DNA from 2 places in the Candidatus Syntrophocurvum alkaliphilum genome. Region 2 is predicted to be linked to the other one. Evidence: a T-box and tRNA genes for the amino acid it is inferred to sense, from the RefSeq annotation. Region 2 holds a T-box; the other holds one or more tRNA genes.

Region 1 (6,625 bases), 160 kb from region 2:
TTTCTAAGAATAGTTTTTCTTGAACCATAAGATAATAGATAATTTGGTTGTAGTGGAATTTTTCCTCCACCACCAGGAGCATCTACAACAAAAGTTGGTACTGAAAAACCAGAAGTATGACCTATTAAGGATTCTAATATTTCTACACCTTTAGAAATAGGAGTTCTAAAATGTTCAATACCTCTAGATAAATCACATTGATATAAATAATATGGTCTAACTCTATTTTTAACTAGAAGATGATTTAAATCTCTCATAATTACTGGACAATCATTTACATCCTTTAATAAAACTGATTGGTTACCTAAAGGAATACCAGCATCTGCTAACTTTCGAATAGCAGCCTTTGATTCTGGTGTAATTTCCATAGGATGATTAAAGTGAGTATTTACCCAAATTGGATGATACTTTTTAAGCATATCAACTAACTCATCATCAATTCGCATAGGAAGTACAACCGGAGTACGAGAACCAATCCTTATTACTTCCACATGTTTTATTTTTCTTAGTTCAGAAATAATTTTTTCTAGTCGCTTTGTTTCTAACAAAAATGGATCTCCACCTGATATAACTACATCTCTAATACTCTTATTTTCTTTTATATAATCAATGCCTTTTTGAATAGCAGATAATGATATAGTAGATCCTTCTTCTCCAACTTTTCTCTTTCTTGTACAATGACGACAATACATTGAACACTCATTAGTAGAAAGTAAAAGCACCCTATCTGGATATCTATGAGTTAACCCTGGTACGGGTGAATCAGCATCCTCATGTAATGGATCTTCTAAATCATAATCACTAGTATGTAGTTCTAGTTCACTAGGAATTGCTTGTATTCGAATAGGACATTTTGTGTTGCTACGATCCATAATTGATGCATAATATGGGGTAATTGCCATAGGGAAAAGATCTATTGCTTTTTTAATTTTGATTTCATTTTCCTTTGATATTTCAACAAACTTTTTTAATTCTTCTATAGTTGTTATATTATTTTTAATCTGCCATTTCCAATCATACCATTCATGATTTAAGTCTAGACTATCGACTTCCAAAGTATTAATAACTATACACCTCCAATAAATTTGAGCACCAAAAAGCATTTGCCAGTATATGCCAAAAATGGATATAAATTATAAGCTTTATGATATTATTTATTCTATTAGAAACACCTAATATATACAAATGCCATATAGATTAATATGCAATAACAAGTAGATTATTATAGGAACTATCAGGGAAAATTATAATATATATTTATTAATACTTTTATATTCTCCTAATACATACCCTAATTAAATGGCTATATTTAGGGGTGTATGAATAAAATCATGTAAAACAAATGTACTTAAAGATACTATTAGTATTATGAAGATATATTTAATTCATGACATTACACCGAGTGTCACTCGGTGTAATACTCAATTATTCAGGATATTTTTTTGAATATTTCTTAAAAGCATCCTTACCCTTAATGCTAAATTCTTGAAAAAGATTATTGAAATTGGCTAAAACAGCGGATGCATAGCTAAGTTTAAGTTTACCTTTGGCACTTGCTACTGATTCTTTATCCTTTTTATAACGACCCATCTGAACATCTTTGGGCATTTTATCACCTCCTTTAAATTAGTGTTTACTTGGTGAGTTTATATTATTAAAGCAATATGTTGGCTCATAATTTTTTTAATATGATACATAATTACTGTGAAAACTAGTGCATTGTGTTACGTTATATATTTATTTTCATATTATAAATAAAAGGGAGGAGGGGATAAAATGAAAATAAATAGAATGGTAAAAGTAATTGAAGCAAGATCATCTCGAGAACTAGAAAAACTAATTAATACATTTATATCTACAACTGATATGGAGGTAATAGAAATTAAGTATTCTATTACCAATGAGAAATTCACAGTACTAATCGAACTTAGAGAAGCACAATACTATGGATAATTCGTAAAAGAAAAATTTTAAAAAAATATTATCATGGTACTCTTGACTATACTAATGCCAGGTGATATAATTCTTAATGTTGCGGAGCTGTGGTGTAGCGGTTAACATGCCGGCCTGTCAAGCCGGAGATCGCGGGTTCAATTCCCGTCAGCTCCGCCATAAATTTACAAATGGATCTTAAAAAATATAAAATCTCTAAATTTACAATAACTATTGACTTTTTAACGAGCTCCATTTATAATGATTCTTGCACTAAAGAGTGCCTAAGCCTCGATAGCTCAGTCGGTAGAGCAGCGGACTGAAAATCCGCGTGTCGGTGGTTCGATTCCGCCTCGAGGCACCATTAGTTAAGCGGAAGTAGCTCAGTGGTAGAGCATCGCCTTGCCAAGGCGAGGGTCGAGAGTTCGAATCTCTTCTTCCGCTCCATTGATTATCTCGCGTTACAAAGGTAGCGCTTTTATTTTGCGATAAATATAACCATTGTTTTTCTTGCAATGGTCCCCCAAAATTGATATAATTAGCTTGCCCGAAATCACTATGGGCGGGTGGCGAAGAGGCTAACGCTGTGGTCTGCAAAATCACCATGCACCGGTTCGAATCCGGTCCCGCCCTCCATAGAATAAAAAATGGCAACAACAAATTAATAAGCTATCATGCCCGGGTGGCGGAATAGGCAGACGCACGGGACTTAAAATCCCGCGAGGTTAAACCCTCGTGCCGGTTCGACCCCGGCCTCGGGCACCATTATATAGGTAATTTGCTGAGACAGAGTTCTCAGCTTTTTTCTTTTTCTGTGTTTCTTTGTATTAGGTAAAAAAGTATTTAATTAAATCTTTTTTGCACCAAATTTGCACCTGAAATCATTCATTAGGAAGGTTTCTTTTATATGACATCTAGCAGTATTCATCTTGCACTATTTCTAGTAACTTATCTCTTCTATTAAATTCTGGATTTTCTAAAACCAATTCATGTAGTTTTTTTAAAATATCACCTATTTTAGGGCCTGGCTTAAAACCTAACTCCATTAAATCATACCCATTTATTTCTAAGTCAGCTATACTTAATACTTCATCACTTTCCAATATTTCTTTAACTAGCTTTTTATTATATTCAACATCACTTATAGCACTAGAATATTTACTTCCTTTAATATCAGCTATATGTAAATCAAATAAATCATCTATATTATCTGTTCCTACTCGATTTATAAATCTTTTAGCTTCAGCATGGCTTGAAAATCTATTTCTGTGCATATGTTCTTTAATTAAAATACTTACATTATTTATAGTTTTATTATCATATTTTAAACTTCTAAGTATATCTTCAGCCATTTGTGCTCCAACTTTTGGATGATTATAAAAATGACCAATATTATTTTCATCAATACTAAAAGTAACTGGTTTAGCTACATCATGTAAAAGAGCACCTAATCTAATATTTAACTTTTTAGGACTATGCTCTAATACTTCTAAAGTATGGCTAAAAACATCCTTATCATGATAGGGAGAATGTTGGTTGAAACCATATGAGTCTATTAACTCTGGTATAACATATTGCAAAAGCTCTAAACTAAATAATTGCTTAACACCATTAGCAGGATAATCTGAGAGCAAAATTTTTGAAAGCTCATCCCGAATCCTTTCGCTTGAAACATTATTAATTAAATGTGCATTTTTAAAAATACTTACTTTACTCTGCTCATCTTGCTTAAAATTTAATTCACATCCAAAACGAACAAATCGCATCATTCTAAGGGGATCTTCTTTTATCCTATCTACAGGGTCAAAATTAAACTTTATAATTATATTAAACAAATCATTTTTCCCATCACAAAAATCATAAATCTCACCATTAATATCCATAGCCAGTGAATTTATAGTAAAATCACGTTTTAATAAATTACTTTTTAACAGTTTATTAATATCCAAATTACTTTCACCACTATTAATAGAAGTAACCTCACAAGCATAGTTGCCATTAACAACTGTCAAAGTACCATGTTTTTCACCAGTACTTATAACCTTAGTAAATAGCCGCTTAATTTCATCTATTGTAGCAGTAGTAACTATATCAAAATCCTTAGGCTTTTTGTTAAGTAGGTAATCCCTTACACAACCCCCTACCAAAAAGCAATGGTTTCCAAAACTGTTAAGCTTATTAATTATAAAGTGTATTTCATCTGGTATATAAATCATTTTGCGTCACCCAGCTCATTTTTTGAAATCTTCTAATTTTTCATATTATATCAAATTTATAAATGGTTATTAGGACAAATCTATTACAATGTTTAATAAAAAATATCCACTTATTAGTAAGAATTTACTATTTTTAAGAGGTTATTGGCATATTATGGCGTATACAATTAATTATTAGATTTAATTAATTAAATGAAGTATTAATTATATTATTGTAATACATTTGTCATAGTTAAAAGAATAATTGGGTTTTATTATATAAACATAGTTATAATTTTTTCTTAAATAAGGGGGTGGGAAATAGAACCTAGGCTTTAAATAGCAATAAGTTTTCTTATCTTATGCTAAGTTGGATATATAAGATAAAAATTATATATCCTGATTAATATTTGATTATAATTTATAAAAAAACTTTAAGGGAGATGAGTATATGCAAACATATAAAATCTGCCATTAAAAGGGAAGGGACATAAAACAAGTTATTACCAAGGTTGATACAAATGACATATTAGAGGAATCTAACTTAGTTCAATTCCTCATTAAAGGATATGTAAAAATTGAATTTACAAAGGGAGATGTTTATGAAAAATAATAAATTAAACGTTTTATCAATCATGATATTAATAATAATATTCATGGTGTCAGGATGCTCTTGCTCTGATAATGGGCAGAAGAAAGAAGAAAATGAAACCAGTCATGAAAGCCAGATAGATTTTATAGAGTCATTGACAGCAGAGGATTTTAAAAATAAATGCTTAAGCAAACTGTTTGCTATAGAAAATGATGAAATTATGCCTGGTTTTACCTTAGAAGACTATGAAAGGTTTAAAGATTACCCAAAGTATAAAGATATTAATAATGATCCATTTCAGGAAGACGATGGCATTCATAGAAGTTATACAGTAATTGGTCGTGATATAGGCGACGGTGACTACCGCTCTTCATATGAATTAATGTCAGAAGATTTTATTGAAACTGGTAGGTTGTGCTTTTTCGGGAAAGAAGTAGCTGAAGAATACTATGAGGAACATTTAAATATATGTAACGCATCTTTTGTGAGTGTTACTCATTTAGTTTATAATAATGCAAAAAATCAAAATGCTGTTCAAGGTATAATTTATTTAAAACCTGAAAAAGAAAACGATCTTGGATTAAAACCAAATAAAGTATATAAAAGAGACATAGAGATTAGTTTTACAGAAAACGTTAGTTGTCTTGAAACTAATCAAACAGGACCCATGATTCATAGAGTAGTAGGTTTAGAAGAAGAGTTTACTTTAACTCCATATAAGGAACTTCCTGATATTATTGCCAGGTAGCCTACAGCATACATGATAGAGTTGCTGAACATGGTTCTGTATATTAAAAACATTTAGCTAACGAATGGAGGTTTATATGCCCTACTTAGACATTGTTTCTTACATCGGTTCAATTACTAGCATCATTGCATTTATACCAGTTTTATATGCTTTATGGCTACTAATAACTGTTACTAAGAAAAGAAAACAAGAGCTAGAAAGGATAAGGAGAGAGCCAGGACAAAGACCAGTATTTTTAATAGTAGATGCTTTAGTAGATCAAGATATTCAAGCACAAGTAGAAAATTACATTGCTAATCAACCTGAATTTGAACAGTTTAAAAGAAACGGTACAATTCCAAAAGACATGATTATATATTATAGCCATAATTATGAAATCAATAATAGTAATATTGATAAAATAGTTAAGGATATTAGAAAATCAAAAAGCCAGATACAAAAAAAAGGTGTAGATAAAATACATTTGTTTATGGCAGGTCCTATAATGTTAGCAGCAGTAATTGGTGCAGAACTTAGTAATATGACATCAACTCTGATATACCAAAACACTCCCAATAAAGGTTATGAATGTTGGGGACCTATGCAAAGACCAAATTAAATCTATTATTTAATAGGAGACTATTATGACAAGTAAAAAATATTTATCAATGATTATATTAATCAGTGACCAAACAATTCCTAATTTATTAAGTGTTATGCACTATAGACCAAACACTATCTATTTTATTCATAGTAAAGAAGAACGAATGATCAAACTCAAAAATGACCTAAAAACTACTATTTCTGAAGAAATCGATGAAGTTAAATTTATCGAAAAAAAACTACAAACTTTAGATCCAACTTCTAGTTATAATACTTGTTTGGAGATATTAAAAAATGAAAACCAAAAAACTATTATAAATGTTACTGGTGGCACAAAACTCATGTCTTTTGGAGCATTTCAAGCAGGTTTTGAAATGGATGCCCACATTATTTATGTAAATACAGATAACAACTGTTTTTTAAATATGAGAACAGGTGATATAGATGGATATTTACCAAAGCTAAGTATCCATCACTTTATTAGACTTAGAGGAAAAGCTTATGATGAAACATTAAATAATTTCTTAAAAGAAAAAAGACCACATTTAGAGCAAATTATTAATGACATTGTAAACA
Region 2 (6,625 bases):
TAATTCGGTTTTAGTAACAATACCACGTTGGGCATTAGTTAAGACAGAATATTCACTTACAAATATAACTAAAAAAATAATTCAAGAACTTAATTATAAAGAAAACCATTCACAAGAGCTAATCGTTAACACAAAGCCTAGAATAAGCAAATTAAAAAACAACATATATGTATATATAAATAGTCACTACTACTTAAATCAAGATTTACTTATAGAGTACTGTAGGAAATTAGATATTAATAACAAAGATAAAATATATGTAGCATTTGATTATGGTGTAATAACTTTAAAAGAAGCAAACGAATATGTATCTAAACTGCAAGATGTTTTAAATACTAAGGTAGTAATAGTAAATGAGCCAATAAGAGTAAGTGATGCACTTATTAGGTGGGTAAAATAATGTATTATAACAGTAAAGTTTTAATAATTAAAAACAATGATTATAGGGAAAGTGATAAATTAGTTACTATTTTTTCTGAAAAACATGGAAAAACAAATGCGATAGCAAAAGGGGTCAAAAAACCGAGTAGTAGCCTTAGAGCATGTGTTCAACCATTTTGTCATTCTTTTTTGTTTGTAAGTAAAGGGAAAAGTTTAGATTTAATTACACAAGGGAAATTAATTGATTTTTATGGTAATTGTCGTGAAGACTTAACTTTAACCTTATATTCAATATACATAATGGAATTACTTGATAAAAGCTTAATGGAAAAAGTCGCTATTCCAAATTTATATAATAAAACAGTAGAGGTTTTAAGTTTTTTTAATAATCATGGAAGTAATAATTTAATTTTAAGATTCTATGAATTGCAACTGTTAAATGAACTTGGTTATAAACCAGTTGTAGATTGTTGTGTTGTGTGTGGTAGTAAAGAATATTCAAGTAGCTTTAGTTTGCAAGAAGGTGGAATTGTATGTAAGGGGTGTTCAAAGCAAAATAAAACAATGGGAATATCAGGGGAAGTTTTAGCATTATTAAAATTGTTTTTAAAAAATGATTTTAATATAATAGCGAGAGTAAAAGCTTCACCCAATGCTTTGAAACAATTGGAATATTTTTTTGAAAAGTATTTAGAATATCATTTAGAGAGAAGATTTAATACAAAAAATACTATAAAAGTAATTAAAAAAGCTCTCAAGCTTTAATTGACAAGGCATTAAGCTGTTGGTAAACTTAGTATTAATTTAATAAAATAGCGATGATAAAGAGTAGTAGGAAAATAAATTCTTTTAAGAGAGCTAGGGGTGCTGGGACCTAGTAAGGATTTTTCCGAAGGCACTTTTGAGCTACAGGAAGAAAGCCAGTATGGTTAGTAAAGCCTGATTCCATGAGGTGGGTTATTAAACATAATAACCAATTAGGGTGGAACCGCGGGTAAAAACCCGTCCCTGTTATAAGGGATGGGTTTTATTTTTTGTTTTTTTAGCTAAAAAATTTTTTGACGCTAAATAGCTAAGCATTTTGCCAGCGAATGAATTCGCTTTTACGGCTATGGTGCAAATAAACATTATTTATTAGGAGGTCAAATATGAACTTTCAAGAGATTACATTAAAATTACAAAATTTTTGGGGGAAAAATGGGTGTATAATCCAACAACCATATGATATCGAAAAGGGTGCAGGGACCATGAACCCAGCTACATTTTTAAGAGCACTTGGTCCTGAGCCATATAACGTAGCTTATGTAGAGCCTTCAAGAAGACCTACTGATGGTAGATATGGTGAAAATCCAAATAGGCTTCAGCACTATTACCAGTATCAAGTAATCCTAAAGCCTTCACCAGATGATGTTATAGACTTGTATCTTGAAAGCCTAAAAGATTTGGGAATAGACCCCCAAAAACATGATATAAGGCTTGTTGAAGATAACTGGGAATCTCCAACATTAGGTGCTTGGGGTTTAGGATGGGAAGTTTGGTTAGATGGCATGGAAATAACTCAATTTACTTACTTCCAACAATGTGGTGGCTATGATTGTAATCCAGTTTGTGCTGAAATTACCTATGGAATAGAAAGAATAGCTATGTATATTCAAAATAAAGACAGTGTTTTTGATATTGAATGGGTCGATGGAATAACTTATGCTGATGTACATCATCAGGCAGAAGTAGAATTTTCACATTATAATTTTGAAATAGCTGATGTACCATCATTAGTTACAATGTTTAATATTTGTGAAAAAGAAGCTAAAAATATAGCAGCTAAGCAATTAGTTCAGCCTGCGTATGATTATGTATTAAAATGCTCACACTTATTTAATCTACTTGATGCAAGAGGTGCTATAAGTGTTACAGAACGTACAGGTTATATACAAAGAGTGCGCAACTTAGCGCGTATGGTTGCAAAGGAGTACCTAGACCAACGTCAACGTTTAGGATATCCATTATTAAAAGATGAAAATTTAAGAAAGCAATTATTACTAGATTGTTCTGAGGAGGTGCGTTCTAATGGCTAATAAAGAGTTATTATTAGAAATTGGAGTTGAAGAGATACCATCAGCATATATGGAAAAGGCTATTAATGATTTGGCTGTAATAACCCAAACCAAATTAAAAGATAATCGTATTGAATATAAGGAAATTAAAACTTATGGCACACCACGTAGATTAGTACTCTATATAAATGGTCTTTTAGATAAGCAAGAAGATGCTTTAATAGAAAATCGTGGTCCTAAAAAAGATATAGCATATGATAAAGAGGGTAACTTTTCTAAAGCAGCACTAGGTTTTGCTCGGGGACAAGGAATAGAGGCTAGCGAACTAGAGATTAGAGAGGTATCTGGAGTAGAGTATCTTTTTGCAGTTAAAACTGAGACAGGTAAGAAAACAAGTGAAATATTACCCGAATTATTAAAAGAAATAATATACTCTATATCATTTCCCAAATCTATGCGTTGGGGTTATTTTGCTACACGATTTGCACGTCCAATTAGATGGATATTAGCAATTTATGATGATAACAAAATTGATATAAACATAGAGAATGTAAAAAGTGAAAACTTTACTTATGGACATCGCTTTTTATCAGAAGGAAAATTAGAAATACAAACTATTGCCGATTATTTCAATAAACTTAAAAACAATTTTGTAATCCTAGATCAAAATATTAGGAAAAATATGATATGGGAACAAATAAATTCTGTAGCAAAAGCTAATAATGGACAACCAATGGATAATGACGAATTACTAGAGGAGGTAACTCATTTAGTTGAATACCCTACAGCCTTTTATGGTAACTTCTCTGAATCTTATTTAGAAGTGCCACCAGAAGTATTAACTACAAGTATGATAGAACACCAAAGATATTTTCCGGTATTTAATGTTGATGGTAAGCTATTACCGGCATTTATTGGTGTTAGAAATGGAACTGATTACAATATCGATGAGGTGAGAGCAGGTAATGAAAGAGTATTAAAAGCTCGTTTAGAAGATGCACTTTTCTTCTGGAAAGAAGATACCAAAAAACCTTTAGCTGATTTTGTTGAGGCATTAAATGATGTTTTATTCCACGAACGTTTAGGAACTATATTTGACAAAGTTAAAAGAATTAAAAATTTGGCTATTTATTTAGGACAAGAATATAGTTTAGGTTCGAAAGAAAATTTAGAAAGAGCTGCTTTATTGTGCAAAGCTGATTTGATCACTAGTATGGTATATGAATTTCCTGAGTTGCAAGGGATTATGGGAAGATATTATGCTATGGAAAGTGGTGAAAATCAAGAAGTTAGTGAAGCAATATTTGAACACTATCTACCACGATTTACAGGAGATGAATTACCAAGAACAGAAACTGGTACAGCACTTAGTTTAGCTGAAAAAATGGACAATTTAGTAGGTAGTTTTGCCATTGGTATAAAACCAACTGGTTCGCAGGATCCGTATGCACTTCGAAGACAGTCACTGGGAATTGTTAACATTATAATTGAAAATAACTTAAAAATTGATTTAAAGAAATTTATTACTCAAGCATATAATGAATTAGAAGCAATTAATCCTGATTTAAGTTTAGAAGAAACTGTTACTGACGTTTTTGAATTTATTTTGCAAAGAATGCGTGGTATCTTATCAGAAACAGGTATGACGTATGATGTTGTAGATGCAGTTATGGAAGTACCTGCTAGTGATTTGACTGATATACATCTTAGAGCTCAAGTAGTACAAGAATTTAAAAGATCAGATTTATTTGAGGATTTTATGGTTGTATATAATCGCTCCAACAATTTAACCAAAAATTGGGAGCAAACACACATTAAACTTGAACTCTTAGAAGATGAAAGTGAAAAAGAACTCTATGAAATTTTTATTAAATTAGAGCAGCAAATAAAAGAAAACATAGCAAATAATCAATATTTAAAATCACTTGAATTATTATCAAAACTCAGACCACAGTTAGATAAATTTTTTGATTCAGTTATGGTGATGACTGATAATGAAGAACTAAAGGCTACGCGACTAGGTTTGTTAAAATCAATTAGTATTCTGTGTAACACCACCGCATATTTTGTTAAAGTAGTTCAATAAAAAAAAGTAGAAATTCAAACAGAGTTTTATTATTATATATAGTATATATAATTTGTTGTATTTTACCCAAAAAGTATAGCATATTGGGTGGTGAATAATGATTGATTTAAATGATAGGCAAGAGAAGATTTTAGGGATAGTAAAGGAAAATGGACCAATAACAGGAGAAAAATTAGCTGAGCTATTAGATGTTACACGAGCTGCACTCCGACCGGATTTGGCCGTGTTAACTATGTCGGGTTTTTTGGAAGCAAAACCACGAGTAGGTTATACCTATAAATCAGAAGGAGTAGAAAGTGAAATAAGAAGAGTTCTAAATTTATATAGGGTTAAGGATATTCAGTCACGTCCGGTTGTAGTTAAAGAATCGTGTAGCATTTATGATGCTATAGTAACTTTATTTATTGAAGATACGGGTAGCATATTTGTTGTTAATGATGATAATTTCTTAACTGGAATAGTATCAAGAAAAGACTTTCTTAAGACCACCTTAGGTCAGGCTGATATTCACATGGTACCTGTAAGTGTAATTATGACTCGCATGCCTAATATTATTACAACTTCAGGTGATGAAACTGTTGTAGAGGCAATAAAAAAAATAGTAGAACATGAAGTTGATAGTTTGCCTGTAGTCAAGTGTTATATAGACTTTGATGATGAAGAGAAGCTGGAAGTTGTAGGGAGAATTACTAAAACTAATATTGCTAGATTATTTCTTGATTTAGCAAACAAAAAAGACGAGGGGGGTTAAATCTTGGCAAATAGTTTACCAGGGATATATATAGTATCAGACTCAATCGGTGAAACAGCTGAGATGGTAGTAAGAGCTGCAGCTACACAGTTTAATTCTGGCAAAATGGAAGTTAGACGTGTTCCTAATATATCCGATACTGATACCCTGCAAGAAGTAGTACACCAAGCGGCCGAAAACAACTGTTTAATAGCATATACATTAGTAATTGATAACTTAGCAGAATTTTTAAAGGCTGAAGCTAAGATCCACGGTGTTATTTGCATAGATGTGTTAGGTCCAATGGTAGATGCAATTAAAAGTATTAGCAGTTTAGAACCAAAAAGAGAACCAGGTCTTTTGCGAAAAGTTGATGAAATGTACTATCGTCGTGTAGAAGCTGTTGAGTTTGCTGTTCGTTATGATGATGGTAAAGACCCTCGTGGAATAGATTTAGCTGATATAGTTTTAGTAGGCATCTCTCGGACTTCAAAAACACCTCTATCTATGTATCTAGCTCACAAGCGCATAAAAGTTGCTAATGTACCATTAGTACCTGAAGTAACTCCACCAAGTGAATTATTTAAAGCTGTAAAAGGTAAAGTCATAGGTCTTACAATTAAACCTGAACAGTTAAACTATATCAGAACTGAAAGACTAAAAACACTAGGGTTAAAGGCCCATGCTAATTACGCTGATCCTTTAAGAATAGAAGAGGAAATAGAATATTCAAATCAAATTATGAGAAAATTAGGCTGTCCTGTTATCGATGTGACCAACAAGGCAGTTGAAGAAACATCTAGTAAGATTTTAGAAATATACTATAGGAGGTTAAGTAATGTCTAACAAGTATGTCTATCTTTTTGAAGAAGGTAAAACCAATATGGTCTCCTTGTTGGGAGGTAAAGGGGCAAATTTAGCAGAAATGACCAGAATAGGTTTACCGGTACCACCGGGTTTTACTATTACTACCGAGGCGTGTAATAAATATTTGGAATTAAATCAAGAGTTCCCCACAGGACTAATGGATCAAGCACTTGAAGCATTAAAAACTATAGAAACAAAAACGGGCAAAAAATTTGGTGATAGAGATAATCCTTTATTAGTTTCAGTAAGATCTGGTGCTGCAATTTCAATGCCTGGAATGATGGATACAATATTAAACTTAGGGCTTAATGATGAAACTGTTTTAGGTCTAGCAAAATTAACAGGTGATGAAAGATTTGCCTATGATTGTTATAGGCGTTTTATACAAATGTTTAGTAATGTTGTTCTAGAGTTAGACCACTCTATGTTTGATGATGTTGTAGAAAGATATAAGCGTAAACTAAGTGCAATTTTTGATTATGAAATACCTGCAAACGAACTAAAACA

The links. A T-box is a leader RNA that pairs with one kind of tRNA and senses whether it is charged. The one in region 2 lies ahead of glyQ (glycine--tRNA ligase subunit alpha), so its partner is inferred to be a tRNA-Gly.
Region 1: it has a tRNA-Gly gene. The T-box ahead of glyQ (glycine--tRNA ligase subunit alpha) is inferred to sense a tRNA for this amino acid. The anticodon was not compared.

Annotation. Positions count from the first base shown of each region.
Region 1 is NZ_CP046457.1:1,232,527-1,239,151, reverse strand. Features, by position in the region: gene kamA (lysine 2,3-aminomutase) at 1-1,055, opposite strand, end outside; gene SYNTR_RS05980 (hypothetical protein) at 1,426-1,608, opposite strand; gene SYNTR_RS05975 (hypothetical protein) at 1,777-1,953, shown strand; tRNA gene SYNTR_RS05970 (tRNA-Asp) at 2,037-2,112, shown strand; tRNA gene SYNTR_RS05965 (tRNA-Phe) at 2,221-2,296, shown strand; tRNA gene SYNTR_RS05960 (tRNA-Gly) at 2,305-2,379, shown strand; tRNA gene SYNTR_RS05955 (tRNA-Cys) at 2,493-2,568, shown strand; tRNA gene SYNTR_RS05950 (tRNA-Leu) at 2,609-2,697, shown strand; gene SYNTR_RS05945 (CCA tRNA nucleotidyltransferase) at 2,847-4,148, opposite strand; gene SYNTR_RS05940 (hypothetical protein) at 4,730-5,467, shown strand; gene SYNTR_RS05935 (SAVED domain-containing protein) at 5,544-6,065, shown strand; gene SYNTR_RS05930 (Card1-like endonuclease domain-containing protein) at 6,091-6,625, shown strand, end outside.
Region 2 is NZ_CP046457.1:1,396,123-1,402,747, reverse strand. Features, by position in the region: gene SYNTR_RS06830 (hypothetical protein) at 1-400, shown strand, start outside; gene recO (DNA repair protein RecO) at 400-1,146, shown strand; T-box leader at 1,191-1,394, shown strand; gene glyQ (glycine--tRNA ligase subunit alpha) at 1,530-2,456, shown strand; gene glyS (glycine--tRNA ligase subunit beta) at 2,449-4,521, shown strand; gene ccpN (transcriptional regulator CcpN) at 4,619-5,272, shown strand; gene SYNTR_RS06805 (pyruvate, water dikinase regulatory protein) at 5,276-6,097, shown strand; gene ppdK (pyruvate, phosphate dikinase) at 6,090-6,625, shown strand, end outside.